Regions from separate parts of the Streptomyces sp. NPDC101219 genome, predicted to be linked through region 3. Evidence: predicted binding sites of a transcription regulator. Region 3 holds the regulator's gene; each other region holds the start of a gene.
What was found. Region 3 encodes HrcA, which represses chaperone genes, less so after heat shock. Its sites were predicted from a motif close to TTNGCACTCNGNNNNNCNGAGTGCNAA; they were not measured.

Region 1 (9,512 bases), on a different contig from region 3:
CGAGCGGCGGGCCGCGTACTCGCCGCCGAGCGGCTGGACGAAGCCGGCCAGCTGCGGCCAGTGCATGTTGAGCAGCGGGCGCGCCATCAGCTCGGTGACCCGGCCGCCCTGCCCGGCGGCGGCGCCCAGGGGGCGGTCGTACATGGCCTTGACCAGCTGCACGTCCGGTTCGGTGAGCAGCGGGCCGACGATGCCGGTGACGAAGTCGGAGGAGAACTCGCGCAGGTCGGCGTCGACGAAGCAGACGATGTCGCCCCGGGTGACCAGCAGGGACCGCCACAGCACCTCGCCCTTGCCGGGCTCGGCCGGGATGCGGGGCAGGATCGCGTCCCGGTGCACCACCGTCGCGCCCGCCGCCGCGGCCGCCGCGGCGGTGTTGTCGGTCGAGCCGGAGTCGACCACGACGATCTCGTCGACCAGCGGCACCTGGAGCACCAGGTCGTGCCGGATCATCGCCACGATGTCGCCGACGGTCGCCTCCTCGTCGAGCGCCGGCAGCACCACGCTCACCGTCTGGCCCGAGGCCCGTTTCGCCGCCAGGATCCCGTGCAGGGGACGGTCGGCCACGGACCAGGACCGGTCGATCAGCCAGCGCTCGACTTCTTCCAGCACGGTCTGCGGCTCCTCACTCCGGTCCGGTCCTGTGATCCATCTCGCGGTTCGGACGACTGTCTCAATCGCCCGGGGCGTCGGTTACAGTCTTGAACAACGCGCACGGCCCCCGCATGCCGGGGTCGCCGCCGCGACAACTGAACACCGCTCATCCAGAGGGGCAGAGGGATACGGCCCGATGAAGCCCCGGCAACCCTCCAGTCGGTTCTTGTCACACGGACGTGGCGAGGCTCCCGGCTAGGGAAGGTGCCAAATCCGTCTCACGGCGAGATGCGTCGTGAGGAAGATGAGGAGAAAGGGCCTCGCCTCACATGGCTGTGCAGACCGTTGCAAGCAGCACCGGCACCACCGGATCCGCTGCCACCCCCGATGTCGACCTCGGCCCCGCCGCCGCGCTGTCCTGCCGCGAGTGCGGCCACCGCGTCCCGCTCGGTCCCCTCTTCGCCTGCCAGGAGTGTTTCGGCCCGCTGGAGATCGCCTACGACTTCTCGTCCTACGGGGCCGAGGAACTGCGCCGGCGCATCGAGGCGGGACCCGCGAACATCTGGCGCTACGCGCCGCTGCTGCCCGTCCCCGCGGACGTGGCCGGCAAGCCGAACCTCAACCCGGGCTGGACCCCGCTGGTCAAGGCGGACAACCTGGCCCGTGAACTCGGCGTCACCGGCGGTCTGTACGTCAAGGACGACTCCGGCAACCCGACCCACTCCTTCAAGGACCGGGTCGTCGCCCAGGCCCTGGAGGCCGCCCGCGCCTTCGGCTTCACCACCCTGTCCTGCTCCTCCACCGGCAACCTGGCGGGCGCCGTCGGCGCCGCCGCGGCCCGGGCCGGCTTCCGTTCCTGCGTGTTCATCCCGCACGACCTGGAGCAGGGCAAGGTCGTCATGGCCGCCGTCTACGGCGGCGAACTCGTCGGCATCGAGGGCAACTACGACGACGTGAACCGCTTCTGCTCCGAGCTGATCGGCGATCCGGCCGGCGAGGGCTGGGGCTTCGTCAACGTCAACCTGCGGCCGTACTACGCCGAGGGCTCCAAGACGCTCGCCTACGAGATCTGCGAGCAGCTCGGCTGGCGGCTGCCGGACCAGATCGTCGTCCCGATCGCCTCGGGCTCCCAGCTCACGAAGATCGACAAGGGCTTGCGGGAGCTGATCGACCTGGGGCTGGTCGAGGACCGCCCCTACAAGATCTTCGGCGCGCAGGCCGCGGGCTGCTCCCCGGTCTCGGCCGCCTTCAAGGCCGGGCACGACGTGGTCCGCCCGCAGAAGCCCGACACCATCGCCAAGTCGCTCGCCATCGGCAACCCCGCCGACGGTCCCTACGTCCTGGACATCGCCCGCCGCACCGGCGGTGCCGTGGAGGACGTCACCGACGAGCAGGTCGTGGACGCGATCAGGCTGCTCGCCCGGACCGAGGGCATCTTCGCGGAGACCGCGGGCGGCGTGACCGTGGGCGTCACCCGGAAGCTGGTCGACAGCGGCCTGCTGGACCCGGCCCTGACCACCGTCGTCCTCAACACCGGGGACGGTCTGAAGACCCTCGACGCGGTCGCCGGGACCGGCCTGACCGCCACCATCCGCCCCAACCTGGACTCCTTCCGAGAGGCTGGCCTCGCATGAGTGTGACCGTCCGCATCCCGACCATCCTGCGCACCTACACGGGTGGGCAGGCCGAGGTGAACGCCGAGGGGACGACCCTCGCCGAGGTCATCGAGGACCTGGAGAAGAACCACACGGGCATCGCCGCCCGCGTCCTGGACGACCAGGGCAAGCTGCGCCGCTTCGTCAACGTCTACGTGAACGACGACGACGTGCGCTTCGAGCAGGGCCTCGGGACCGCGACCCCGGACGGGGCCGGCGTGTCGATCATTCCGGCGGTCGCCGGCGGCTGATCATTACCGTAGGTAACTTCGGTTACCGAGCGTTCATCGGATTGCCCCCTCCGTAAGAGAAGCGGAGGGGGCAATTCCATGGGATTGAACGCGGTAGGGTTGGGGAACGCGGCCCCGGTCCACTGATCGGGAACCGTGAATTCCTGCCGCTCGCCCGACGAGAAGTAGCCAAAGTCTGTGCGTCTTTCGCGGCTTTTGTGGCCTTTGTGCGGCCCGGTTTGCCCTGAATTCGGGCGAAGTTGCACAACATTCCGGACCGGTGTCGTCCAGATTTCTCGTCCGATTGACCTGTTGCAGACGGCAGTTGGACAGATACATTCAGCCGCGGTCGACGCGTTCCGGCGCACGCCCCCACCCATTGGGGGGTGAGGTCTGACCCGGGTCCGCGAAGTGTGGATCTGTGCAAGGGCCAGTAATAGGGGAGTTAGGCATGGCTCAGGGCACCGTCAAGTGGTTCAACGCGGAGAAGGGGTACGGCTTCATCGCGGTCGACGGTGGTGCGGATGTTTTCGTCCACTACAGCGCGATCCAGATGGACGGCTACCGCACCCTGGAAGAGGGCCAGCGGGTCGAATTCGAGATCTCGCAGGGCCAGAAAGGCCCGCAGGCCGACATGGTTCGCGTCACCGCCTGAACGCGCTACCAACCGCAAGCATCTTCTGCTGACGAAGGGCCCGCACCTCCCGGGGTGCGGGCCCTTCGCCGTGCCGCCACGCGCCGCCGCCCGCCGGACCGCGACGCCACGTCCGGTGCCGCCGTCCGCCGGGCCGCGACGCCACGTCCGGTGCCGCCGTCCGCCGGGCCGCGCCCCAGGTCCGGTGCCGCCGTCCGCCGGCCCGCGCCCCCACGTCCGGCGTCGCCGCCCGCCGGCCCGCGCCCCAGGCCCGCCGGCGCCGCACCCGGACACGCCCGTCCGTGTCCCTGTGCGCGTGTTCGCGCGCGGCTGAGCGCGCCCCGGCGCCGTCACCGGCCCGGCCGCGCTCCGCCGCAGAACAGGGGCCTGCGCGCCCCGTCCGGCCGCGACCGGCCGACGGGTCCGCTTCGCGGGAGCGCCTTGCACTCGGGGGGGTCGAGTGCTAATCATTGGCGTTAGCACTCTGAAGGTGAGAGTGACAACGAAGGACCGGGTCGGTGAGGCCCGCAGGCCGCGTGGGGCAAGGAACCACGGGCCGGCGAGCCGTCCGTCGCGGGCGCGGGCGCGGTCCGAAGGAATCACCCCCAGTCCTGGAGGGACCACTTCACATGGCCAAGATCATCGCGTTCGACGAGGAGGCGCGGCGCGGCCTCGAGCGCGGCATGAACCAGCTCGCGGACGCCGTCAAGGTGACGCTCGGCCCCAAGGGCCGCAACGTCGTCCTCGAGAAGAAGTGGGGCGCCCCCACGATCACCAACGACGGTGTGTCCATCGCCAAGGAGATCGAGCTCGAGGACCCGTACGAGAAGATCGGCGCCGAGCTGGTCAAGGAAGTCGCCAAGAAGACGGACGACGTCGCCGGTGACGGTACGACCACCGCGACCGTTCTCGCCCAGGCCCTGGTCAAGGAGGGCCTGCGCAACGTCGCCGCCGGCGCCAACCCGATGGCCCTCAAGCGCGGCATCGAGAAGGCCGTCGAGTCGGTCTCCGCCGCCCTGCTGGAGCAGGCGAAGGACGTCGAGACCAAGGAGCAGATCGCCTCCACGGCCTCCATCTCCGCCGCCGACACCCAGATCGGTGAGCTCATCGCCGAGGCCATGGACAAGGTCGGCAAGGAAGGCGTCATCACCGTCGAGGAGTCCCAGACCTTCGGTCTGGAGCTGGAGCTCACCGAGGGTATGCGCTTCGACAAGGGCTACATCTCGGCGTACTTCGCCACCGACATGGAGCGTATGGAGGCCGTCCTCGACGACCCGTACATCCTGATCGCCAACTCCAAGATCTCCAACGTCAAGGACCTGCTCCCGCTCCTGGAGAAGGTCATGCAGTCGGGCAAGCCGCTGCTGATCATCGCCGAGGACGTCGAGGGCGAGGCCCTGTCGACCCTGGTCGTCAACAAGATCCGCGGCACCTTCAAGTCCGTCGCGGTCAAGGCCCCGGGCTTCGGCGACCGCCGCAAGGCCATGCTCGGCGACATCGCCATCCTCACGGGCGGCGAGGTCATCTCCGAGGAGGTCGGCCTCAAGCTGGAGAACGCCACGCTCGACCTGCTGGGCAAGGCGCGCAAGGTCGTCATCACCAAGGACGAGACCACCATCGTCGACGGTGCCGGCTCGGCCGACCAGGTCCAGGGCCGCGTCAACCAGATCCGTGCCGAGATCGAGAACAGCGACTCGGACTACGACCGCGAGAAGCTCCAGGAGCGTCTGGCGAAGCTGGCCGGCGGCGTCGCCGTCATCAAGGCCGGTGCCGCCACCGAGGTGGAGCTCAAGGAGCGCAAGCACCGCATCGAGGACGCCGTCCGCAATGCCAAGGCGGCCGTCGAGGAGGGCATCGTCGCCGGTGGTGGCGTGGCCCTGCTGCAGGCCACCCAGGTCTTCGAGAAGCTGGAGCTCGAGGGTGACGAGGCGACCGGCGCCAACGCCGTGCGCATCGCGCTGGAGGCCCCGCTGAAGCAGATCGCCGTCAACGCCGGCCTCGAGGGCGGTGTCGTGGTGGAGAAGGTGCGCAACCTGACCCCGGGCCACGGCCTGAACGCCGCGACCGGCGAGTACGTCGACCTGGTCAAGGAAGGCATCATCGACCCGGCGAAGGTGACCCGTTCCGCGCTGCAGAACGCCGCCTCCATCGCCGCGCTGTTCCTCACCACCGAGGCCGTCATCGCCGACAAGCCGGAGAAGGCCGCCGCGCCGGCCGGCGGCGGCATGCCGGGCGGTGACATGGACTTCTGATCCCTTCGAGGATCGGATCCGTCCGTCGCACGGACCGAGGGCGGCACTCCCTGCACGACAGGGGGTGCCGCCCTCGGGCGTTCTCCGGGCCGGCGGACGGGCCGGGACGGGGACGCCGGCCGTTGCGAGCCGGGGCGGGTGCGCCGGCCGTTACGGACCGGGGCGGGTGCGCCGGCGGACGTCCCGGCCCGTGACGGCCGGCGGTCAGAGGCCGCCCATCGGCTCGATGTCGACCCGCACCGGGGTGCCCCACACCCGCAGCACCTCGTAGTCGGTGAACTCGTGCACGATCCGGTACGCCATCGCGGGCCGGGGGCCGCGCCGCTGGGCCGCCAGGTACAGCTCCGCCTCCCTGCGGTCCCGGCGGGGGGTGCCGCACAGCTGCCACGCCTGGCCGTTCCACGCCTCCGGCAGCCAGCGCTGCTGCGGCTGCGGCCGGTCGCCGCGCACCCCGTACCGGGACGGCACCGGTTCGGTGGGCGCGTACTGCGGCGCCGGGCCGTTGAACTCGGCGCGGCGGGCGGCACGGCGCCGTGTCTCGCACAGCAGGCACAGGTCGGGCGCGCTCTCGTCGACCGGGCCGGTGGGGTGCTCCGGGCAGCGGGTGCTGGGGGCGGCCGAGGTGACGCCCTCCTCCAGCAGGTCCAGGGCCCGGCGCAGGTCGGCCTTGACCTCGTGCAGCTTGGCGTCCGGGGTGTCGCCGCCGAGCGCCTCGCCGTGTTCGCCGAGCAGGCGCAGGGCGCGGCCCAGTGCGGTGAGCTGCGCGTGGTTCATGGCGTCCGTCTCCGTGGGGGTTCGGGTCGGTACGAGTATCCCAGCGGCCCGGGACCTGTCACAGCCCGCGGTGACGTCAGGCGTCCGCGGGCCCGCTGCTCCCGGCCTTCGCGAGCGCGGCCCGCAGGTGGCCGTCCGCCTCGTCCAGCAGCCGGGCCGCGGTGCCGGCGTCCGCGTCGGTGAGCAGCACCAGGATGGCGTGCTTGACCTCGCCGCCGGTGGCCGTCAGGGCCCGCTCGACGGCCGCGTCGTCCGCTCCGGTGGCCAGGGCGACGATCCGGTGGGAGCGGGCGCGCAGCTTGTCGTTGGAGGCCCGTACGTCGACCATCAGGTTCCCGTACGTCTTGCCGAGCCGGATCATCGTGATCGTCGACAGCATGTTGAGGACGAGTTTCTGGGCGGTGCCCGCCTTGAGGCGGGTGGAGCCGGTGAGCAGTTCCGGCCCGACGACCACCTCGATGCCGTGTTCGGCGGCGGCGGCCAGCGCGCTGTCCGGGTTGCAGGCCAGCCCGACGGTGAGGGCGCCGAGGGCCCGGGCGTGGGTGACGGCGCCGACGGCGTACGGGGTGCGGCCGGAGGCGGAGATGCCGACCACGGTGTCGTCGGCGGTCAGGCCCAGCGCGGCCAGGTCGGCCTCGGCGAGGGCGGCGGAGTCCTCGGCGCCCTCGACGGAGGTGACCATGGCGTCGGGGCCGCCCGCGATGAGGCCGATCACCTGGCCGGGGCGGGTGTTGAAGGTCGGCGGGCACTCGGAGGCGTCCAGGACGCCGAGCCGCCCGGCGGTGCCGGCGCCCGCGTAGACGAGCCGGCCGCCGCGGGCCATGCGGTCGGCGACGGCGTCGATGGCGGCGGCGATCTCCGGCAGCCGCCGGGCGACCGCGGTGGCGACGGTGGCGTCCTCGGCGTTCATCAGCCGTGCGATGTCGAGGGTGGGCAGCCGGTCGATGCCGGCGAGCTCGGGCCGGAACGCCTCGGTGGCCAGCGTCTCCAGCTGGGCGCGGAGATCGCTGGGGTGGGACATGTCGGTCATGGGGCGGGTCTCTCCGGTCTCCGGTCTCTCCGGTCGGTCTGTTCCGTGGTTCCGGGGCGTGCCGCGGCCGGGTGATCGGCGGCGGCACCGCTGGGGGGAGCCCGGGGTGGTGCGGTCCGGGGGGTGCGTGGTCGGGGGGCGCCGGGGGCCGGGGGCCGGCCGCCCGTGGGGCGGCGCCCGCCCGCTACCGGGGCCCGCTGCGGTGCCGGTGGGCCAGCGCCTCGTACGACGCCGACAGGGCCGGGGCCGCCTGCTCGTACGTCCGCTGCGCCACGCCGACGAACAGGCAGTCCACGACGAGCAGTTGGCTGGTCCGGGAGGACATCGCCGCCGGGCGCAGCTCGCTCTCGCGGGCCGTGGACGTGGTCAGCACGTGGTCGGCGTACTGCGTGACGGGGCCGTCGGGCCGGCCGGTGACCGCCACCGTGGTCGCCCCGTGCTCGAAGGCCACCCGCAGCGGCTCGATGACGTCCCCCGTCGACCCGGAGTGCGTGATGGCGATCGCCACGTCGCCGGGACGCAGCTGCACCGCGTTGGTCACGGCGAGGTGCGGGTCGCTGGGGGCGTGCGCTATCAGACCTATGCGCAGCAGCTTCTGGGTGAGGTCCTGCGCGACCAGGCCCGAGGCGCCGAGGCCGTACACGTCGGTGCGGCGGGCGCCCGCCAGGGCGGTGACGGCGGCACCGAGCTGGACGGTGTCCAGGCCGGCGGCGGTGTCGGCGAGGGTCTGCTGCTCGTCGTAGGCCAGCTTCGCGACGACGTCGGCGATGGGGTCGTCCACCGCGATGTCGGTCGTGATGGCCGGGGCCCGGCCGGACTGCTGCTGGGCGGCCAGTCCGGCGAGGGCCAGGCGCAGATCGCGGTAGCCCGGGTAGCCGAGCAGCCGGGCGGTGCGCACGACGGTGGCCTCGCTGGTGCCGGTCAGCTCGGCGAGGCCGGTGACCGTGAGCGCCGCGCAGCCGGCCGGGTCGGCCGCGACGGCCTCGGCGACGCGCTGCATGGAGCGGGTCATCGACGGTGCCAGGGTGCGGACCTTGGCCGCGAGGGCGGCGGGGGCGGGCGGTGCGGAGGCGGAGCCGCCGGGGCCGCGCTCCCTGGCGAAAATTTCCTTCACTTCCTGGGTCACCCCTGAAAGATATTTTCGTTCCGGTGTCGCGGTCAAGAGTGCGCACAATAGGGGCATGCACCCCGACAAGCCCCCCGTCACCCGACTCGAACAGGCGCTGCACGCGGCCCGTGCCCTCGTGCTCGCCGACCTCGCCGCGCGCGAGGTCGCGGACGCGGACGTGGTGTCGCTGGTCGAGGAGTCCGTCACCCACCGCCGCTGGTGGGTCGAACAGTGGCCGGAGGGCAGCGAGTTCCTCGCCGGACTCGTCGCCCAGGACGTCCAGGACGCCCTGCTGGAACGGTACGGCCGCTGGCCCGTCTGCCCGGTCTGCGGCTCCGGGGACCCGCACGCGCTGGAGGTGGAGCCGGAGCTCGGCCCCGACCCGCACTGGGTGTGCCACAAGGCGGGCGTGAAGGTCGCGGCCGTCGGCGCGCTCGGCTCGGCGCCGGGCGGCGGGAGAGCGGAAGGCGCCCCGCCCTCGTGACGCTCTACATCGACCCGCCCACCTGGCCGGGCCACGGCCGCCTGTGGTCTCACCTGGTCAGCGACGTCTCCTACGACGAGCTCCACCTGTTCGCCGCCCGCCTCGGCGTCCCCCGCCGCGCCTTCGAACGCGACCACTACGACATCCCCGAGCACCGTTACGGGGAGTTTGTGCTGGCCGGCGCGCTGGAGGTCAGCAGCCGCGAGGTGGTGCGCCTGCTGCACGGAGCGGGCCTGCGCCGCCGGAAGGGCGCGAGCACGGGGACGGGCAGGGGCGCGGTGCAGGGCCTCTCCGGCGCCCCGGGTCTTTCCGGGGGCTCGGGTCTGCCCGGTGGCCCGGACCTCCCTGGCGGCTCGGACCTCCCTGGCGGCTCGGCTCTTGCCGGTGGCCCGGGTCTCTCCGGCGCCGGGGGCGCCTTCGCCCCCCGTCCGCTTCCCGGGCCGGCCGTGGGCGGCCCGGGTCAGCGGCGCAGCTCGTAGGCGAACTCCTCCTCGCCCCCGCCGATCCGGGTGAACCCGGCCCGCCCGATCACGGCCTGCGACGCGAGGTTGTCCGGTTCGGTGGCCGCGAACACCGAGGTCACCTCCGGCTGCTCCAGCGCCCACGCCGACAGCGCGCGCAGCGCCTCCGTCGCGTACCCGTGGCCGCGCGCCTCGGGGGACAGGTCGTAGCCGATCTCCACCCGGCCGTCCTCGTCCGGCGGGCCGTGGAAGCCGATGCCGCCGACCGCGCGGTCGTCCTCCCGGCGCAC
Region 2 (9,512 bases), on a different contig from region 3:
GTGCGGGGGCGGCACTTCGATCTGAAGCGGTCCGGCATCAACGGCCGGGCGATGGACATGAAACGGATCGACGAGACCGTCACCCGGGGCACCACGGAGGTGTGGACGGTACGCAACACCAACGGCATGCCGCACAACTTCCATGTGCACGACGTGCAGTTCCGGGTGCTCGAGGTCGACGGAGCCCCTCCGCCCCCGGCGCTGCGCGGCCCGAAGGACACGGTGTTCCTGCCACACGGCACGACGATGAAGCTGGCGCTGAGATTCACCGGACCCGCCGACCCGGACGTGCCGTACATGTACCACTGCCATCTGCTGTACCACGAGGACGAAGGGATGATGGGGCAGTTCGTGGTGGTGGAGAAGGGCGGGTCGGCCGGCACCCCGCCGGACCACACCGGCCACGGGACCCACGGGCGTGGGACGGCGCACGGCTGAGGACGGCCGGGCTCCCGTGCACCGCCGCGGGGCGGGGACACCGAGCGGACGCCGTCCCTCCGGGTAACTACTCTTGCGCCATGACAACGGCTCTGATTACGGGTTCGACGGCAGGCATCGGTGCCGCGTTCGCGCGGCGGCTGGCGGCCGACGGACATGACCTGGTGCTGGTGGCCCGCGACATCGTCCGGCTGCGGGAGCAGGCCACCGAGCTGCACGACCGGCACGGCATCGAGGCCGAGGTGCTGTCGGCCGACCTGGCGGACGACAAGGGCATCGAGGCGGTGGCCGAACGTCTCGGCGACCGCAAGAACCCCGTCGACCTGCTGATCAACAACGCCGGATTCGGCAACAAGGGCCGCTACCTGGACGTCTCCATGGCCGACGAGCTGAGGATGATCAAGGTGCATTGCGAGGCCGTGCTGCGGCTGACCTCGGCGGCGGCCGAGTCGATGCGGGAGCGCGGCCGGGGAGGAGTCGTGAACGTGGCCTCCGTGGCGGCGTTCGTGCCGCGCGGCACCTACGGGGCGTCCAAGGCGTGGGTCGTGCAGTTCACCCAGGGCGCCGCGAAGGACCTGGCCGGCAGCGGCGTCCGGCTGATGGCCCTGTGCCCCGGTTTCGTGCGCACCGAGTTCCACGAGCGGGCCGGCATGGGCACGGACAGCATCCCGAACTGGATGTGGCTGGACGCGGACAAGGTGGCCGAGGCCGGGCTGGCGGACCTGGCCCGCGGCAAGTCGGTGTCGATCCCGGACCCGCGCTACAAGGCGCTGATGGGAGCGGCCAAGCTGGTCCCGCGCGGCATGCTCGGCGGCATCACCTCCCGCACGGGACGGAAGTACGGCCCGCAGTAGCAGGCGCGGAGACGGGACGGCAGCGGAGCGGTCGGCGGGGGCGGAGCGGGGGCCCGGGGCCTCGGGCCTCAGGCCTCGGGCCTCAGGCCTCGGGCCTCAGGCCTCGGGCCTCAGGCCTCGGGCCTCAGGCCTCGGGCCTCGGGCCTCGGGCCGAGCGGAGCATGCGCGGCGACGCCCCGGCCCGCTCGCCCGGCCGCGCCGCCCACCCCCAGATCACGCACGGCCGGTGCCGCCCCGGCCCCCACGCCCGGCCGTGCCGACGCCCGGCCCGGACCACCCGGATCGTCCGCAACCCCCGGCCACCCGCACCACCGCCCCGCCCAGCGTCACGCGAAGCAGACGAAGCAGAGGCAGAGTCGGCGGCCCGGGCCGGTGGCGAGCTGTGGGGCCGGTGTTCCGGTGGGAAAATGATGGGTGCGGCTCCCGCCCGGGCCGGACCTGAACGCAGGGGGGCCGGAGGTGAACGGCATGACCTTCGTCCAGCTCATCGACTGCCGGACCAACCGGTTCGACGAGATGAACCGCCTCATGGACCAGTGGGTCGAGCAGACCAGGGGAAAGCGCACGGCGACGCATGCCGTGCTCGGCAAGGACCGCTCGGACACGGCGCACGTCGTCGAGATCGTGGAGTTCCCGTCGTACGAGGAGGCGATGCGCAACTCGAAGCTGCCGGAGACCGACCGCATCTTCCGGGAGATGGTGGCGCTGTGCGACGGGACACCGACGTTCACCGACCTGGACGTGGTGCGGGACGCGCAGTTGCACACGGACTCGGCGCGGCGGTTCTTCGAGGTGCTGGCCGGCGGCGACCTCTCCCTCATGGCCGGGATGGTCGCGGAGCACTACCGCGACCACGACCCCTCTCACGAGCAGGACGTGATCGGGCTGGACCACATGCGGCGCGTGATGGACATGTGGCGGGACGGCTTCGACTTCGCCTTCCGCATCGAGGACCAGTTCGCCCAGGGCGACCGCGTGTGCACGCGGTGGTCCTGGGAGGGGACCCAGAAGGGCGAGTTCCTCGGCATCCCCGACACCGGGAAGAAGGTGACCATGACGGGGACGACCGTGTTCCGCTTCGACGGCAACGGCCGGATCGCCGAGGGCTGGTGGCAGTACGACCGGCTGGGCCTGATGGCGCAGCTGGGGGCCCTGGAGCCCACGGAGCTCTGAGCGGAGGGCCTCCCCCACCGGCCCCGGCGCCCTCGAGGCCCGGAAGCGCCGACGCCCGAGGTTTCCGATGCCTGGGAACGGGGAAGCCCCCGTTCCCTGCCGGGAGACGGGGGCTTCGCCGTGAAACGGTGCCTCAGTGGGCGTGGCCGTGGCCGTGGCCCGCGGCGGCCGGCTCTTCCTCTTCCTTCTTCTCGACGACCAGGGTCTCGGTCGTGAGGAGCAGGGAGGCGATGGAGGCGGCGTTCTCCAGGGCGGAGCGGGTGACCTTGACCGGGTCGATGACGCCGGCCTTGATCAGGTCCGCGTACTCGCCGGTGGCGGCGTTGTAACCGCTGCCCTTGTCGAGCTCGGCGACCTTGGAGACGATCACGTAGCCCTCGAGGCCGGCGTTCTCGGCGATCCAGCGCAGCGGCTCGACGGCCGCCCGGCGGACCACGGCGACACCGGTGGCCTCGTCGCCGGTCTTGTCGAGGTTGCCCTCGAGGACCTTGACGGCGTGGACCAGCGCGGAGCCACCACCGGAGACGATGCCCTCCTCGACCGCGGCGCGGGTCGCGGAGATGGCGTCCTCCAGACGGTGCTTCTTCTCCTTCAGCTCCACCTCGGTGGCGGCGCCGACCCGGATCACGCACACGCCGCCGGCCAGCTTCGCGAGGCGCTCCTGGAGCTTCTCGCGGTCCCAGTCGGAGTCGGTGGTCTCGATCTCGGCCTTGATCTGGGCGACGCGACCGGTCACGTCCTCCTTGTTGCCACCGCCGTCGACGATCGTGGTGTCGTCCTTGGTGACGGTGACGCGGCGGGCGGAGCCGAGCACGTCCAGGCCGACCTGGTCCAGCTTGAGGCCGACCTCCTCGGAGACGACCGTGGCGCCGGTGAGGACGGCCATGTCCTGCAGCATCGCCTTGCGGCGGTCACCGAAGCCGGGGGCCTTGACGGCGACGGCGTTGAAGGTGCCGCGGATCTTGTTGACGACCAGGGTCGACAGGGCCTCGCCCTCGACGTCCTCGGCGATGATCAGCAGCGGCTTGGAGGAGTTGGCCTGGATGACCTTCTCCAGCAGCGGCAGCAGGTCGGCGATGGCGCCGATCTTGCCCTGCGTGATCAGGATGTACGGGTCGTCGAGGACGGCCTCCATACGCTCCTGGTCGGTGACGAAGTACGGCGACAGGTAGCCCTTGTCGAAGGCCATGCCCTCGGTGAAGTCGAGCTCCAGACCGAAGGTGTTGGACTCCTCGACGGTGATGACGCCGTCCTTGCCCACCTTGTCCATGGCCTCGGCGATGAGCTCGCCGACCTGCTGGTCCTGGGCGGACAGCGCGGCCACGGCGGCGATGTCGGACTTCTCGTCGATCGGGCGGGCCGAGGCGAGCAGGTCCTCCGAGACCGCGGCGACGGCCGCGTCGATGCCCTTCTTCAGGGCGGCCGGGGAAGCACCGGCGGCGACGTTCTTCAGGCCCTCGCGGACCAGGGCCTGGGCGAGCACGGTGGCGGTGGTGGTGCCGTCACCAGCGATGTCGTTGGTCTTGGTCGCCACCTCCTTCACCAGCTGCGCGCCGAGGTTCTCGTACGGGTCCTCGACCTCGACCTCGCGGGCGATCGTGACACCGTCGTTGGTGATGGTGGGGGCGCCGAACTTCTTGTCGATGACGACGTTGCGGCCCTTGGGGCCGATCGTCACCTTCACCGTGTCGGCCAGCTTGTTGACGCCGCGCTCGAGGGCGCGACGGGCGTCCTCGTCGAACTTCAGGATCTTCGCCATGGCAGCGGGAGCCCTCTCGGAAATCTGGATGACAACACTGCGCCCCGGGCGCCCGGCTTCTCAGCGATTGCGGGGCCAGGGGCGCAGTTCGAGCAAATGTGCTACGAGGTGACTACTTCTCGACGATCGCGAGAACGTCGCGGGCCGAGAGGACGAGGTACTCCTCGCCGTTGTACTTCACCTCGGTGCCGCCGTACTTGCTGTAGAGCACGACATCGCCGACCTTCACGTCGAGCTCGACGCGCTTGCCGTCCTCGATCCGGCCCGGACCGATGGCCAGGACAACGCCCTCCTGGGGCTTCTCCTTCGCGGTGTCCGGAATGACCAGGCCCGAAGCCGTGGTCTGCTCGGCGTCGAGCGGCTGGACCACGATGCGGTCCTCGAGCGGCTTGATGGCAACCTTGGAGCTGGCGGTCGTCACGATCCGACCTCCCCCTTCGGAGATCTCACGGGGTTAACTGTCTGAGGTGGCGACCAGGTGGATCCGTCGTCGCGGGTGCCGGACCTGCCCGTCGCGTTGTTGGCACTCTCCAGGGGGGAGTGCCAGACCCGAGACTATGACCGCGATTAGCACTCGGTCAAGCGGAGTGCCAATTGCGTGCGGCGCGTCGCGAATGCGTGCGCGCTTCGTCCCGGGTCGCGGCGACCGGTGCAGTGCCCTGCCGGCCGCCCCACGACCGGGCACGCGGGTCCGTGGTACGCCGGTCCGCTCTGGTGTCCGGAACGGGGTGCCCGGTACCCCTCGCCGCGCGGCGCAACACCGGACCCGTCCCTTCCCCGTCGGCGCGGTACCGCAGAACCGCCCCCTCGCCCGCTCCTCAGGCTCCCCAGTAGTCCTCCGGGTCCGCCACCCTCAGGTCCCGGCTCTCCAGTTCGGCGAGCAGCCGGGCCGTCCGGTCCGCCAGGGACAGGGCCGGTGCGCCCGTCCCGCCTGTCCCGCCTGCCCCGCCCGACGGGACGGAGACGATGTCGCCGGGGGTCAGCTCATGGGGACCGTGGGCGAAGTCAAGGCTGCCGTCCGGCCGTACGGTCACTCTCGACAGGACCACCGCTGCGATGCCGCAGTCGGCCGCGGCGCGCAGCGTCGTGCTGTCGTACACGCCGTGGGGCGGGCGCAGGAAGCGGGGGCGGGCCCCGAAGCGGGCGCGGAGCTTGCGCTGCTGGCCGCAGATCTCGGCGCGCTGCCCGGCGTAGGGCAGACCCCGCAGGGCCGGGTGGTCCAGGGTGTTGTTCTGCAGGCTCACGCCGACCGCGCGCAGCCGCGCGAAGTGGGCGTATCCCGGGCCGGCCACGCTGTCGGTGAGGAACAGGGCGACGGGCAGGCGGCGTTCGCGGACCAGGTCGATGAGGCCCGGGTCCGCGCCGGCGCCGTCGTCGTAGGTCAGGAAGACGACCTTGTCGCGCGTCCGGACCCGGTCGAGCACCTGAGGAAGGCGCCCCTCCGCCGGTATTGCCGCCCCCTCCTCCCCAGCGGCCCGCCCCGCGCCAGGTCCGGCGCCAGAACCGGCACCTGCACCGGCACCGGCACCGCTGTCGGCGCCTCCGCCGGCCGCGCCGCCCGCCCCGGGGCCGCCGCCGTTCCCCTTGCCGTGCTGCACGGAGCCGCCCGGTGGTTCGGCCGGGGTGGTGCCGCAGGCGGCGACGGCGGTGAGCAGTGCGGCGCCGGCGGCCAGCAGGCGGAGTGCGGTCGCCGGGCCCCGCCTCACAGGTAGTCCTCCAGGCGTGCCACCGCGTATCCCTCGGCCGTGACCTTGTCGAGGAAGCGGCGGATCATGTCGGGCATCGAGCCCTTCCACTCGTCCCGCCCCCGGAAGTGGCTGAGGACGATGTCCCCGGGGCGGAGTCTGCGGTCCCACTCGCGGTACTCCCAGCGGTCGGCGAACACCTCCTCGTTCCACAGGGGCACGTGGGTGATGCCGCAGGACTTGGCGACGCGCAGGGTGTCCTTGTTGTAGTTGCCGAAGGGCGGCCGGAACAGGACGGGGCGTTCTCCGTACCGCTTCTCGATCACCCGCTGCATGCCGCAGATCTCGCGCTGCTGGCGTTCCCGGGACAGTCCGGGCAGGTAGGGGTGGTGGAGGGTGTGGTTGTGCAGGCCGGTGCCCAGGTCCTGCATCTTCTTGAAGTAGCCGTAGTCCTCCTTGACCAGGTAGTCGCTGAGGAAGGCGGTGTACGGGATCTTCAGCTCGTGCATCATCCGCAGGAACGCCGGGTCCTTCTCGGCGCCGTCGTCGATGGTGAGGAAGACGACCTTGTCCTTGGTGGGGACGGTGGTGAAGACCGGGGGAAGGCCCAGCCGCCGGTGGCCGTCCACCTCGAAGCCCTTGCGGGTGGTGATCCCGGGTTTGCGCGCGGGCGGTGCCGGGGCGGCGAGGGGCGCCTTCTTCAGGCCCCAGTGCCGGGCCGCGGCGACCCGGGCGGCCTGGCGCGCGCGCAGCTTGTCGGCGTAGGAGTCGAGGGCGCGGGCGGGGGGCGCATTGAGCGGCTGCCCCGCTCCCCGGACCTCGGTGGCGGCGCCCTGGCCGCAGCCGGCGGCGAGGGTGGCGAGGGCGAGCCCGGCGAGAGCGATCCGCGTCCTGCCGTAGGCCCACCTTTTGTCATTTTGTCCTACTACTCGCATGCTGCCGGATCCTCGCAGCCCGCCTCCCGGGCCCCGGGCCGACACCGCCGCCGGGCGCGCACGGTCCACCGACTGGCCCACAATGAGCCGGTGAACGACCTCGCCCCGCTTCTCACCCCCGAAGGCCGCGCGCTCCTCGACGAGGTGCGCGACACCGATCCGGCGCACGAACTCGCCGTCGCCACCCGGCTGCGCCGCACCCACCCGCCGGACCTGGTGTCGGCCGCGCTCGGCCAGGCTCGGCTGCGGCAACGGGCGGTGGCGAAGTTCGGGGAAGAGGACGCGTCCCGGATGTTCTTCACGCCGGACGGGGTCGAGCAGTCGACCCGGGCGAGCGTGGCCGCGTACCGGGCGCGGCGCTTCGCCGAACTGGGGGTGACCTCGGTGGCGGAACTGTGCTGCGGCATCGGCGGCGACGCGATCGCGCTGGCCCGCGCCGGGATCCGGGTGCTGGCGGTGGACCGGGACCCGTTCACCGCCGCGGTGGCGCGGGCGAACGCGCAGGCGCTCGGGCTCGGCGATCTGATCGAGGTGCGGGAGGCCGACGTCACCGAGGTGGCCACGGCCGGGTACGACGCCGTGTTCGTCGATCCGGCCCGCCGGGGCGGCCGGGGCCGGGTCTTCGACCCGGAGGCGTACTCGCCCCCGCTGTCCTGGGCCGTGGGCGCGGCCCGCACGGCGCCCCGCGCCGCCGCTCTGAAGGTCGCGCCGGGCATCCCGCACGAGGCCGTCCCCGACGACGCGTCGGCCGAGTGGATCTCTGACCGCGGGGACGTGAAAGAGGCCGTGCTGTGGTTCGGGCCCGAGCAGGACGTGCCGCCGGGCACGGTCCGGGCGACCCTCCTGCCCGGACCGCGCACGCTCCCCTCCCGCGGCCTGCCCGACCCGGCGGTGCGCCCGCCCGGCCGGTACCTGTACGAGCCGGACGGCGCCGTCATCCGCGCGCACCTGGTCGCCGAGGTGGCGCGGGAGGTCGACGGCGGGCTCGTCGACCCGGCCATCGCGTACATCACCGCCGACGCTCACCGTCCGACGCCGTACGCCACCGCCTACGAGATCACCGACCGGCTGCCCTTCAACGTCAAGAAGCTGAAGGCCCTGCTGCGGGAGCGCCGGGTGGGCACGCTGACCGTGAAGAAGCGCGGCTCGGCCGTCGCGCCGGAGGAACTGCGCCGCAAGGTCCTCCCCAAGCCCCACGGCAGCGCGGCCGTCACGGTCTTCCTGACGCGTGTCGCGGGCGCCCCGACGATGCTGCTGGGCCATCCGGTGCCGTGACCGGAGAGGGCCGCCCGGCCCGCCTCGGGGGCACCCGGGCCCGTCCTGGACCGCCGCCTCCCCGCCTCTGGCCCCGCGCCTGCCGCCCGCCCCTACCCGCCCGTCTCCTCCGCCCGGCGCAGCAACAGCCGCCGTTCCTGCTCGTTCCGGGTGAGGGACGCGGCCCGCGCGAACTCGGCGCGGGCCTCCCGCGTCCGTCCCAGGCGGGCCAGCAGGTCGCCCCGCACGCTCGGCAGCAGGTGGTAGTCCCGCAGCGCCGCGACGTCGGTCAGGGCGTCGACGAGCGGCAGCGCGGCGGCGGGCCCTTCGGCCATGGACACGGCGACCGCGCGGTTGAGTTCGACGACGGGGGACGGCGTACGGGCGGCCAGCAGCCCGTAGAGGGTGGCGATCCGGACCCAGTCGGTCTCCTCGTAGCGGTGGGCGTGGGCATGGCATGCGGCGATCGCCGCCTGAAGGGCGTAGGGGCCCGGCGCCCCGCCCGCGAGAGCCTCGGCGCGGCCGAGGGCGGTGACGCCCCGGGCGATGAGCAGGCGGTTCCAGCGGGCCCGGTTCTGGTCCTTGAGCAGCACCGGTTCGCCGTCCGGGCCGGTGCGGGCGGCGGCGCGCGCCGACTGGAACTCGAGCAGGGCAGCCAGCCCGTGCACCTCCGGTTCCTTGGGCATCAGCCCGGACAGCACCCGCGCCAGCCGCAGCGCGTCCTCGCACAGGGCCGGGCGCAGCCAGTCGTCGCCGGCCGTGGCGGCGTACCCCTCGTTGAAGATCAGGTAGATGACGTCGAGGACCGAGCCGAGACGGGCCTCGCGGTCGGGGCCCTGGGGCACCTCGAAGGCGACGTTCCGGGTCGCCAGGGTGCGTTTCGCGCGCACGATCCGCTGGGCCACCGTCGGCTCCGGGACGAGGAACGCACGGGCGATCTCGGCCGTCGTCAGACCGCCGAGCAGGCGCAGGGTGAGGGCGGTGCGGGCCGGGGCGGACAGCACCGGGTGGCAGGCGGTGAACACCAGACGGAGCAGGTCGTCGTCGATGGCGTCCGGGTCGGCGGGCTCCTCCGGCGGCACCCCGGCCGGCAGGTCGCGGCCGATTTCCGCCAGCTTGCGGGCGTAGGTCTCGCGGCGGCGGATCAGGTCGACGGCGCGGCGGCGGGCGGCGGTCATCAGCCAGGCGCCCGGGTTGTCGGGCACGCCGTCGGCCGGCCACCGTTCCAGTGCGGCGACCAGCGCGTCCTGGGCGAGTTCCTCGGCGATGCCGACGTCCCGGACGATCCGGGCCACCCCGGCGACCAGTCGGGGAAACTCCAGGCGGAAGACGGTGTCGATGGCGCGGGCGGTCTCGCCGGTCCCGGCTCCGCGGGGGCCGGCGGTGGGCTGCGGTGTCACAGCCCACCATCAGA
Region 3 (9,512 bases):
ATCCGGCGACCGGCGACCCCCGGCAGGGCCCCGTCAGCCCCAGCGGCCGGTGCGGCCGAGCAGGAGGGCCGCCGCGGCCGTGCCGGCCGTCGACGTGCGCAGCACGCTCCGTCCGAGCCGGCACACCCGCGCGCCGGCCCCGGCGAACAGCTCCAACTCCTCGGGGGACACGCCGCCTTCGGGGCCGACGACCAGCACGATGTGACCGGCGGCGGGAAGCGGGGCGGTCGCCAGCGGCTCGGTGCCGCTCTCGTGCAGCACCGCCGCGAAGTCCGCGCCGGCGAGGAGTTCCGCGACCTGCCTGGTCGTGGCCGCGTCCGCGACCTCGGGGAAGCGCACCCGGCGGGACTGCTTGCCCGCCTCGCGCGCGGTGGCACGCCACTTGCCGAGGGACTTCAGCCCGCGCTCGCCCTTCCACTGAGTGATGCAGCGCGAGGCCGCCCACGGCACGATCGCGTCGACGCCGACCTCGGTCATCGTCTCGACGGCCAGCTCGCCCCGGTCGCCCTTCGGCAGTGCCTGGACGACGGTGAGGCGCGGCGACCCGGGCTCCTCGGTGACGACGTCGCCGAGCCGCACGAGCAGCCGGTCCTTGCCCTCGGTCCCGTCCACCTCGCCCTCGGCCCAGCGGCCCGCGCCGTCGGTGAGGACGACGCTCTCGCCGGCCCGCAGGCGCTTCACGGAGACGGCGTGCCGTCCCTCCGGCCCGTCCAGCACGTACCGGCCCGCCGGGTCGGTGCCGAAGCCGTCGACGACGAACACCGGCGCGGTCATCGGGCGCCCCCGTCCGACAACGCTGTCCGGGCGGCGGCGAGTTCGGCGGCCAGCACCTCCACCAGCTGCCCGGCGGGCAGGTCCCGCGCCAGCCGGTGGCCCTGGCCCGCCCACAGCGCCATGCCCTGCGGGTCACCGGCCTTGGCCGCCGCCTTGCGCAGGGGCGCGGTGAGGTGGTGGACGTCGGGGTAGGCGGCGGGCGCGTAGGGGCCGTGCTCCCGCAGGAAGCGGTTGACCAGGGCGCGCGCCGGGCGGCCGGAGAAGGCCCGGGTCAGCTCGGTGCGGGCGTAGAGGGGGTCGGTGAGGGCGTGCTTGTGCGCCTCGTGCGCCCCGGACTCGTGGGTGGCGACGAAGGCCGTGCCGAGCTGGGCGGCGTCGGCCCCGGCGGCGAGCACCGCGGCGATCTGGCTGCCGCGCATGATGCCCCCGGCGGCGACCACGGGGATCGAGACGGTCTCGCGGACCTGGGCGAGCAGGGACAGCAGTCCCAGGGCGGAGCCGTCGGCCTCGGGGGCGTCCCGGTGGGTGCCCTGGTGGCCGCCCGCCTCGGCGCCCTGGGCGATCACCGCGTCGGCGCCCGCCCGTTCCACCGCCAGGGCCTCCTCGGGGGTGGTGGCGGTGGCCAGCGTGTACGTGCCGGCCCGGCGGAGCGCTTCGAGGGCCTCGGGGGCCGGCACGCCGAAGTGGAACGACACCACCGGCACCGGGTTGTCGAGCAGCACCGCCAGCTTGGCGTCGTAGCCGTCGTCACGGCCGCTGTCGGGATCGCCGAGCTCGGTCTCGTACCAGGTCGCCTCGCCGGCCAGCTGGTGCGCGTAGACGCCGACGGCGGCGGGGTCGGGGGTCTCGGGCTGGGGCATGAACACGTTGACGCCGAAGGGGCGGCCGGTCAGTCCGCGCAGCTGCTTGATCTCCTGGTACATCCCGTCCGCGGTCTTGTACCCGGCGGCCAGGAACCCGAGCCCGCCCGCGTCGGACACGGCGGCGGCGAGGCGCGGCACGGCGACCCCTCCCGCCATCGGGGCCTGCACGATCGGGTGCGGGAGGAGATCGGTCAGCGCGGAGGACATGACGGCATGTTGTCACGTCCTCGGGACGAGTCCGAATGGGCCCTTCCCCCTGGCACATTCCATTCGGCGGGAGGTCGGGGGGAGGTCCGGCGGGAGGGCCGGAGAAGGCTCGGACCGGCCGGGGGGCGGCTCGCGGGAGCGGCCGGGGGCCGGGCCGGGACCGGTCACGGACCGGTCCCGGGGCGCCGGTCAGCGGCCGTTGAACGCGTCCTTCAGCCGCGAGAACAGCCCCTGCTGGCCGGGCTGGAACTGCCCCTGGGGCCGCTCCTCGCCGCGCAGCTTGGCCAGTTCCCGCAGCAGGCGCTCCTGCTCCGGGTCCAGCTTGGACGGGGTCTGCACCTCGACGTGCACGACGAGGTCGCCCCGGCCGCCGCCGCGCAGGTGCGTGACGCCCCGGCCGTGCAGCGGGATCGACTGGCCGGACTGGGTGCCGGGCCGGATGTCGACCTCCTCCATGCCGTCCAGCGTCTCCAGCGGCACCTTGGTGCCGAGGGCCGCCGCCGTCATGGGGATGGTCACCGTGCAGTGCAGGTCGTCGCCGCGCCGTTGGAACGTGCTGTGCGGCAGCTCGTGGATCTCGACGTACAGGTCGCCGGCGGGACCGCCGCCGGGGCCGACCTCGCCCTCACCGGCGAGCTGGATGCGGGTGCCGTTGTCGACACCGGCCGGGATCTTGACGGTGAGGGTGCGCCGGGAGCGGATGCGGCCGTCGCCGGCGCACTCCGGGCACGGCGTGGGCACGACGGTGCCGAAGCCCTGGCACTGCGGGCAGGGGCGCGAGGTCATGACCTGGCCCAGGAAGGACCGGGTGACCTGCGAGACCTCACCGCGGCCGCGGCACATGTCGCAGGTCTGCGCGGTGGTGCCGGGCGCGGCGCCCTCGCCGCTGCACGTGGTGCAGACGACGGCGGTGTCGACCTGGATGTCCTTGGTGGTCCCGAACGCGGCCTCGTCGAGCTCGACCTCGATGCGGATCATCGCGTCCTGGCCCCGGCGGGTGCGCGAGCGCGGTCCGCGCTGCGACGCCGTGCCGAAGAACGCGTCCATGATGTCGGAGAAGTTGCCGAAGCCGCCGGCCCCGAAGCCGCCCGCGCCACCGCCGGCGGCCTGCGCCAGGGGGTCGCCGCCGAGGTCGTAGACCTGCTTCTTCTGCGGGTCCGACAGCACCTCGTAGGCGGCGTTGATCTCCTTGAACCGCTCCTGGGTCTTCGGATCCGGGTTGACGTCCGGATGGAGCTCGCGGGCGAGCCGCCGGAAGGCCTTCTTGATCTCTTCCTGCGACGCGTCGCGGCGCACGCCGAGTACGGCGTAGTAGTCCGTGGCCACTACGACTCCGCCAGGATCTGTCCGACGTACCGTGCCACTGCGCGTACCGCTCCCATCGTTCCCGGGTAGTCCATGCGGGTCGGTCCGACCACACCCAGTTTGGCGACTGCTTCGCCGCCCGAACCGTAGCCGACCGACACGACGGACGTGGAGTTGAGTCCTTCGTGGGCGTTCTCATGACCGATACGGACGGTCACGCCCGGATCCTTCGCCTCGCCGAGCAGCTTGAGGAGCACCACTTGCTCCTCGAGTGCCTCCAGGACGGGCCGGATCACCAGGGGGAAGTCGTGCCCGAAGCGGGTGAGGTTGGCGGTGCCGCCGATCATCAGCCGCTCCTCGTTCTCCTCGACGAGCGTCTCCAGGAGGGTGGAGAGCACGGTCGACACCGCACCCCGGTCCTCCGGTTCGAACGCTTCCGCGAGGTCCTCGACCAGGCTCGGCACATCCGTGAACCGGCGGCCCGCGACCCGGCTGTTGAGCCGCGCCCGCAGGTCCGCCAGGGCGGCCTCACCGAAGGGTGCCGGGCAGTCCACCATGCGCTGCTCGACCCGGCCGGTGTCCGTGATCAGCACGAGCATCAGGCGGGCGGGGGCGAGCGAGAGCAGTTCCACGTGCCGCACCGTCGAGCGGGTCAGCGACGGGTACTGCACGACGGCGACCTGCCGGGTCAGCTGCGCGAGCAGCCGCACCGTGCGCGCCACCACGTCGTCCAGGTCGACCGCGCCCTCCAGGAAGTTCTGGATGGCGCGCCGCTCGGGCGGGCTCATCGGCTTGACCCCGGCGAGCTTGTCGACGAACAGGCGGTAGCCCTTGTCGGTGGGGATGCGCCCGGCGCTGGTGTGCGGCTGGGCGATGTAGCCCTCGTCCTCCAGGGCCGCCATGTCGTTGCGCACGGTGGCCGGGGAGACGCCGAGGTTGTGCCGCTCGGTGAGCGCCTTGGAGCCCACCGGCTCCTCGGTGCCCACGTAGTCCTGAACGATGGCGCGCAGCACCTGGAGCCTGCGTTCGCTGAGCATCGCGCACACCTCCAGAGCCTTCCGCGCCGCTGATCCTGGTCCTGGCACTCTTCGCATCCGAGTGCCAGACTTCCCCGGCCCAGTGTACGGCCGGGGAGTACGCCCCGGGCAAGGCCCGGCCCGACGGGTTCGCGCAGGTGGGCGTTCTGCCCGCTAGCGTCGCGGTATGACCTTCGATCGGGACGTGCCGGGATGGGAGCGAGTGGCCGCGGGGGTGCTCCGGTGCCGCCTCCCGGTGTGGGACTGCACGGTGGGACTCGTCACCGGTACCGGCGGGGCGCTGCTGGTCGACGCCGGTTCGAGTCTGCGTGAGGGCGCGCGGGTGCGTGCCGAGGCGCAGGCGCTCGCCGGGCGGCGTGTGACGCATCTCGCGCTGACCCACCCCCACTTCGACCACGTCCTCGGGGCGGCGGTGTTCGCGGGCGCGGAGGTGTTCGCGGCGGTCGGCCCGGCGGCGGCGTGGTCGGCGCAGGGGCTGCACGCGGACGCGGTGCGGCACGGGCTGGACGAACGGGAGGCGGCCGGGGCTGCGGACACGCTGGTCCGGCCGGGGCACGAGGTGTCCGGCGAGGTGGTCCTGGACCTCGGCGGCGGCCGGGAGGCGGTGCTGGTGAACGCGGGTCCCGGGCACACCGCGCAGGACCTCGCCGTCCTGGTCCCGGGCGACCCGCCCGTGGTCTTCTGCGGCGACCTGGTGGAGGAGTCCGGCGCCCCGCAGGCCGGCCCGGACGCGGTGCCGTCCCGCTGGCCGGCCGCCCTGGACCGGCTGCTGGCCCTCGGCGGTGCGGACGCGCGGTACGTGCCCGGCCACGGCGCGGTGGTCGACGCGGCCTTCGTGCGCGCCCAACGCGACGCCCTGGCGGGCCGGTTCGGCGTGTCGCACCGGCCGTGACGGGGGGCCGCCCCGTATCGTCGGCAGGATGCGCCAGTACTCCGCCGACCTGACCCCTCCGTGGAAGAAGCCCCGCCCGGTGCCCGAGGTGCCGGCCGAGCCCGGCCTGGTGGTGGAGGAGCCCGGCACCGGCTTCTGCGGCGCGGTGATCCGCTGCGAGGCCGGCACGGTGACCCTGGAGGACCGTTTCGGCAAGCACCGGGTGTTCCCGCTGGAGCCCGCCGGCTTCCTCCTGGAGGGCCGCACGGTGACGCTGGTGCGGGCCGCCGCCGGGCCGCGCCGCCCGAGCCGTACGGCGTCCGGCTCCGTCGCCCTGCCCGGCGCCCGCGCGCGCGTCGCCCGGGCCGGCCGCATCTACGTCGAGGGGCGGCACGATGCCGAACTGGTCGAGAAGGTGTGGGGCGACGACCTGCGCATCGAGGGCGTCGTCGTGGAGTACCTGGAGGGCGTGGACGACCTGCCGTCGGTCGTCGAGGACTTCTCCCCCGGCCCGGACGCGCGCCTGGGCGTCCTGGTCGACCACCTCGTGCCGGGCTCCAAGGAGTGGCGCATCGCCGAGGCCGTGACCAGTGAGCACGCGCTGGTGGTGGGCCACCCGTTCATCGACGTCTGGGAGGCGGTGAAGCCGTCGTCGGTCGGCATTCCCGGCTGGCCCCGGGTGCCGCGCGGACAGGACTGGAAGACGGGGGTGTGCCGGGCGCTGGGCTGGCCGGAGAACACCGGGGCGGCCTGGCAGCACATCCTGGGCCGGGTCCGCTCCTACAAGGACCTGGAGCCGGAGCTGCTGGGCCGGGTCGAACAGCTGATCGACTTCGTCACGGCAACGGCCACCGGTGAGGCCTGACACCCGGCAGAGTCCCGAATCCACTGGTATCGAGGACGACGCCCACGGCGTCCAGCGTCAGCGGGTCGCCGAACTTCGTCTTCTCCTGCCGCTTGTAGTCGGCCTGCTCCCCCGTGCCGTCAGGGTCGGTCAGCAGGACGCACTGCGCCATGACCGGATCGACGATGAGATAGACGGGCACACCGCCTGCGGCGTAGATCGATCGCTTGACGCCGTAGTCACGGTCCACGCTCGTCTTCGAGACGACCTCCAGGACCATCGTGATGATCCCTGAGGGCAGCAGGCGCCCTGACGCGGGAAGAAGGTCGGGCTGCAGGACGACCAGGTCGGGAACGGGCTCGCTCGCCTCGTCGAGAATGTCCACGTCCTGCGTCTGGACACGCGCCCAGTGCGTGCGCGGGATCTGGTCCTGCACCTCCGCGACGATGAGGTTGTGCACCAGATCAGGACTGGCCATCATCACGATTTCCCCCCGGAGAAGCTCGACCCTGACCCCCTCGGGAGGCTCGAACTCCTCGAAAAACCTGGTCATCCCACGCTCGTCCACAGCGGTCATCTCCGTGGCCCTCCACATCCGCCGCGTCTTTTCGGCGGCAGCCTACGGACCAGGTTAGGGACCGGACCCGCGTCCCGCAGTGATTCAGCCCGCCGAGTGATCAGTCCACCAGGTCCCGCACCACCGCGTCCGCCAGCAGCCGCCCCCGCAGCGTGAGGGCCGCCCGGCCCTCCTCGTACGCGGCCGGGCGGAGCAGCCCGTCCCCGAGCGCCCGCTCGGCGGCCGCAAGGCCGTCCGGCCGCAGGAGGGACAGCGGGACGCCCTCCTCCAGCCGGAGTTCCAGCAGGATCCGCTCCACCCGCCGGTCCTCGTCCGACAGCAGCTCCCGGCCCGCGCCCGGCGAGCGGCCCTGCGCGAGGGCCGCCGCGTACGCGCCGGGGTGCTTGACGTTCCACCAGCGCACCCCGCCCACGTGGGAGTGTGCGCCGGGGCCCGCGCCCCACCAGTCGGCGCCGCGCCAGTACAGCTCGTTGTGCAGGCAGCGCCCGGCGTCCGAGGTCGCCCAGTTCGACACCTCGTACCAGGAGAAGCCCGCCGCCGACAGGGCCTCCTCGGCGATCAGATAGCGGTCCGCGTGGACGTCGTCGTCGGTCATCGGGACCTCGCCGCGCCGGATGCGGCGGGCGAGCTGCGTGCCCTCCTCGACGATGAGCGCGTACGCCGAGACGTGGTCGGGGCCGGCGCCGACGGCCGCGTCCAGGGAGGCCCGCCAGTCGTCGTCGGACTCGCCGGGGGTGCCGTAGATCAGGTCGAGGTTGACGTGGTCGAAGCCGGCGGCGCGGGCCTCGGCGACGCACGCCTCGGGACGGCCGGGGGTGTGGGTGCGGTCCAGGACCTTCAGCACGTGCTGCCGGGCGCTCTGCATGCCGAAGGAGATCCGGTTGAAGCCGCCCTCGCGGAGGGCCGCCAGGTAGGCCGGGCCGACGGACTCGGGGTTGGCCTCCGTGGTCACCTCGGCATCGGCGGCCAGCCCGAACTCGTCCCGGATCGCGCTCAGCATCCGCACCAGGTCGCCCGCCGCGAGGAGGGTGGGGGTTCCGCCGCCGACGAACACGGTGCGGACCTCGCGCGGGTCGTCGCCCAGGACCTTCCGCGCCAGCCGGACCTCGTCGACGAGGGTCTCGGCGTAGTTGTCGCGGGAGGCCAGCACACCGCCGGTGCCGCGCAGCTCGGTGGCGGTGTAGGTGTTGAAGTCGCAGTAGCCGCAGCGGGTCGCGCAGTACGGGACGTGCAGGTAGAAGCCGAGGGGCCGGCCGGCCGCCCCGGAGAGCGCGGAGGCGGGCAGGGCACCGTCGGCGGGGACGGGCTCGCCGTCGGGGAGTGCGGAGGGCATGTGCTCCATTGTCCCGCACCCGCGGGGTCACTCGGCCTGGAGCACCATCAGGGCGAGATCGTCCGCGGGCGGATCGTCCCCGAAGTCGTGCACGAGGCGGGTGAGGCGCTCCACCGTCGTCCCGGCGTCCAGGCCGGCGCAGCTCGCCAGCGCGAGGGCGAGCCCGTCCCCGTCGTCCAGCTGCCGCGAGCCGGAGCGCCGCTCGGTGACCCCGTCGGTGACGCACAGCAGGGTGTCGCCGGAGCGCAGCTCGAAGGAGTCGCTGTCGTACGTGGCGTCCTCGACGACCCCGAGCAGGGTCTGCGGCCGGGCCACGGTGCGGACGGTGCCGTCGGGGCCGAGGAGCAGCGGCAGGGGGTGCCCGGCGGAGGCGACGGTGCAGCGCACGCCGCCGTCGAAGGGGACCAGCTCGCCGTAGAGCAGGGACAGGAAGCGGGTCTGGGGTCCGTCGCCGGGCGCGGTGGGGCGGGCCCCGGCGGCGACGAGGGCGCGGGCGGCGGCGTCGGCGGCCTCGGTGGCGTCGTCGAGGAGCAGCTGGTTGAGGCGGTCGAGGACGTCGGCGACCCGGTAGCCCTCGCGGGCCAGCAGCCGCAGCCAGGGCCGGACCAGGCCGATGACGACGGCCGCCTCCGGGCCCTTGCCCTGGACGTCGCCGACCGCGAAGCACCACCGGCCGCGGCCGGCCGGGAACAGGTCGTAGAAGTCGCCGCTGGGCCCGCCCTTGTCGCAGGGTTCGTGGACGAGCGCGCTGCGCAGGCCCGGGATCTCGGCGACGGCGCCGGGCAGCAGCCCGCGCTGGAGCACCGAGCTGATGGTGGCCTGCCGGGCGTACTGGCGGGCGGCTCCGATGGCGAGCGCCACGCGCCGGCCGAGGTCCTCCACGAGCCCGGTGATCTCGTCGGGGAAGCGGTCGATGCCGGCCCGGCCGATGACCAGGGTGCCCAGGGGCCGTCCCCCGGCGAGCAGCGGGTAGGCGAGGGCGGTGCCCCGCACGCCGGTGCCGGGAGGCGCGCCGGTGCCGGAAGGCAGACCGGTGCCGGAAGGCAGACCGGTGCCGGGAGGCGCGCCGTCGGCGGTGTCGAGGGCCTTCGCGGGCCAGCGGTAGGGGGCGGGCCCGGGGCGTAACGGGTCGCAGGGGGGCGGCGGATCCTGCTCCAGGGCGCGGCGCAGTTCCTCGATGAGATGCTCGCCGGCGTGCCAGACGCGGGCCGGACCGCTGCTGTGGGCACCCCGGCGGCTGCGGCTCCGGCCGCCGTGCGGGGTGGCCTCGTCCTCCAGCCACACCGCGCACCAGTCGGCCAGCCGCGGCACGATCAGCTGCCCGGTGAGGGCGGTGACCAGGTCCTCGTCCAGCTGCCCGGCGAGCAGGTCGGACGCCTCGGCCAGGAAGGACAGCGCGGCGCGTCCCAGCCAGGCGCCGTCGTGGCTCTCCCGGCGGGCCGGCCAGTCGTCGAGGGGGGCGGCGGGGACGGGGCGGGGGTGCGGGGGCGGCTCGTCCGTGGCGTCGCGCGGGGTGGTGGGGGCGGCACTCCACGGGCCCGCGTCGGCCGGGAGGGTCCCAGGGTCCCCCGGGCCGGTCTCCGAGGGCTCGGACCGCTCCGACGGTCCCGTCGCCATGGGCGTGGCCGTGGGCGTGGCCGTGGGCGTGGCCGTGGGCGTGGGCGTGCCGGTCGCGAGCATCCGCGCCAGGCTCAGGTCGTG

Region 1: the regulator HrcA is predicted to act here: its motif matches at 3,554-3,580, upstream of groL (chaperonin GroEL).
Region 2: the regulator HrcA is predicted to act here: its motif matches at 4,792-4,818, upstream of groES (co-chaperone GroES).

Annotation. Positions count from the first base shown of each region.
Region 1 covers NZ_JBIWOK010000003.1:131,749-141,260, forward strand. The annotation lists gene ACIRPP_RS06775 (glucosyl-3-phosphoglycerate synthase) at 1-612, opposite strand, end outside; SAM riboswitch class I at 758-905, shown strand; gene thrC (threonine synthase) at 924-2,228, shown strand; gene ACIRPP_RS06785 (MoaD/ThiS family protein) at 2,225-2,500, shown strand; gene ACIRPP_RS06790 (cold-shock protein) at 2,931-3,134, shown strand; gene groL (chaperonin GroEL) at 3,743-5,365, shown strand; gene ACIRPP_RS06800 (hypothetical protein) at 5,570-6,139, opposite strand; gene murQ (N-acetylmuramic acid 6-phosphate etherase) at 6,216-7,169, opposite strand; gene ACIRPP_RS06810 (MurR/RpiR family transcriptional regulator) at 7,354-8,295, opposite strand; gene ACIRPP_RS06815 (hypothetical protein) at 8,351-8,761, shown strand; partial or broken gene ACIRPP_RS06820 (DUF4031 domain-containing protein) at 8,758-9,018, shown strand; gene ACIRPP_RS06825 (GNAT family N-acetyltransferase) at 9,222-9,512, opposite strand, start outside.
Region 2 covers NZ_JBIWOK010000002.1:324,007-333,518, forward strand. The annotation lists gene ACIRPP_RS04660 (multicopper oxidase family protein) at 1-438, shown strand, start outside; gene ACIRPP_RS04665 (SDR family NAD(P)-dependent oxidoreductase) at 519-1,292, shown strand; gene ACIRPP_RS04670 (ester cyclase) at 1,761-2,465, shown strand; gene groL (chaperonin GroEL) at 2,599-4,224, opposite strand; gene groES (co-chaperone GroES) at 4,337-4,645, opposite strand; gene ACIRPP_RS04685 (polysaccharide deacetylase family protein) at 5,043-5,648, opposite strand; gene ACIRPP_RS04690 (polysaccharide deacetylase family protein) at 5,927-6,844, opposite strand; gene ACIRPP_RS04695 (methyltransferase domain-containing protein) at 6,935-8,119, shown strand; gene ACIRPP_RS04700 (RNA polymerase sigma factor) at 8,212-9,498, opposite strand.
Region 3 covers NZ_JBIWOK010000012.1:147,471-156,982, forward strand. The annotation lists gene ACIRPP_RS23705 (16S rRNA (uracil(1498)-N(3))-methyltransferase) at 34-774, opposite strand; gene ACIRPP_RS23710 (nitronate monooxygenase) at 771-1,844, opposite strand; gene dnaJ (molecular chaperone DnaJ) at 2,034-3,170, opposite strand; gene hrcA (heat-inducible transcriptional repressor HrcA) at 3,170-4,186, opposite strand; gene ACIRPP_RS23725 (MBL fold metallo-hydrolase) at 4,353-5,078, shown strand; gene ACIRPP_RS23730 (DUF3097 domain-containing protein) at 5,107-5,922, shown strand; gene ACIRPP_RS23735 (Uma2 family endonuclease) at 5,894-6,478, opposite strand; gene hemW (radical SAM family heme chaperone HemW) at 6,579-7,811, opposite strand; gene ACIRPP_RS23745 (SpoIIE family protein phosphatase) at 7,839-9,512, opposite strand, start outside.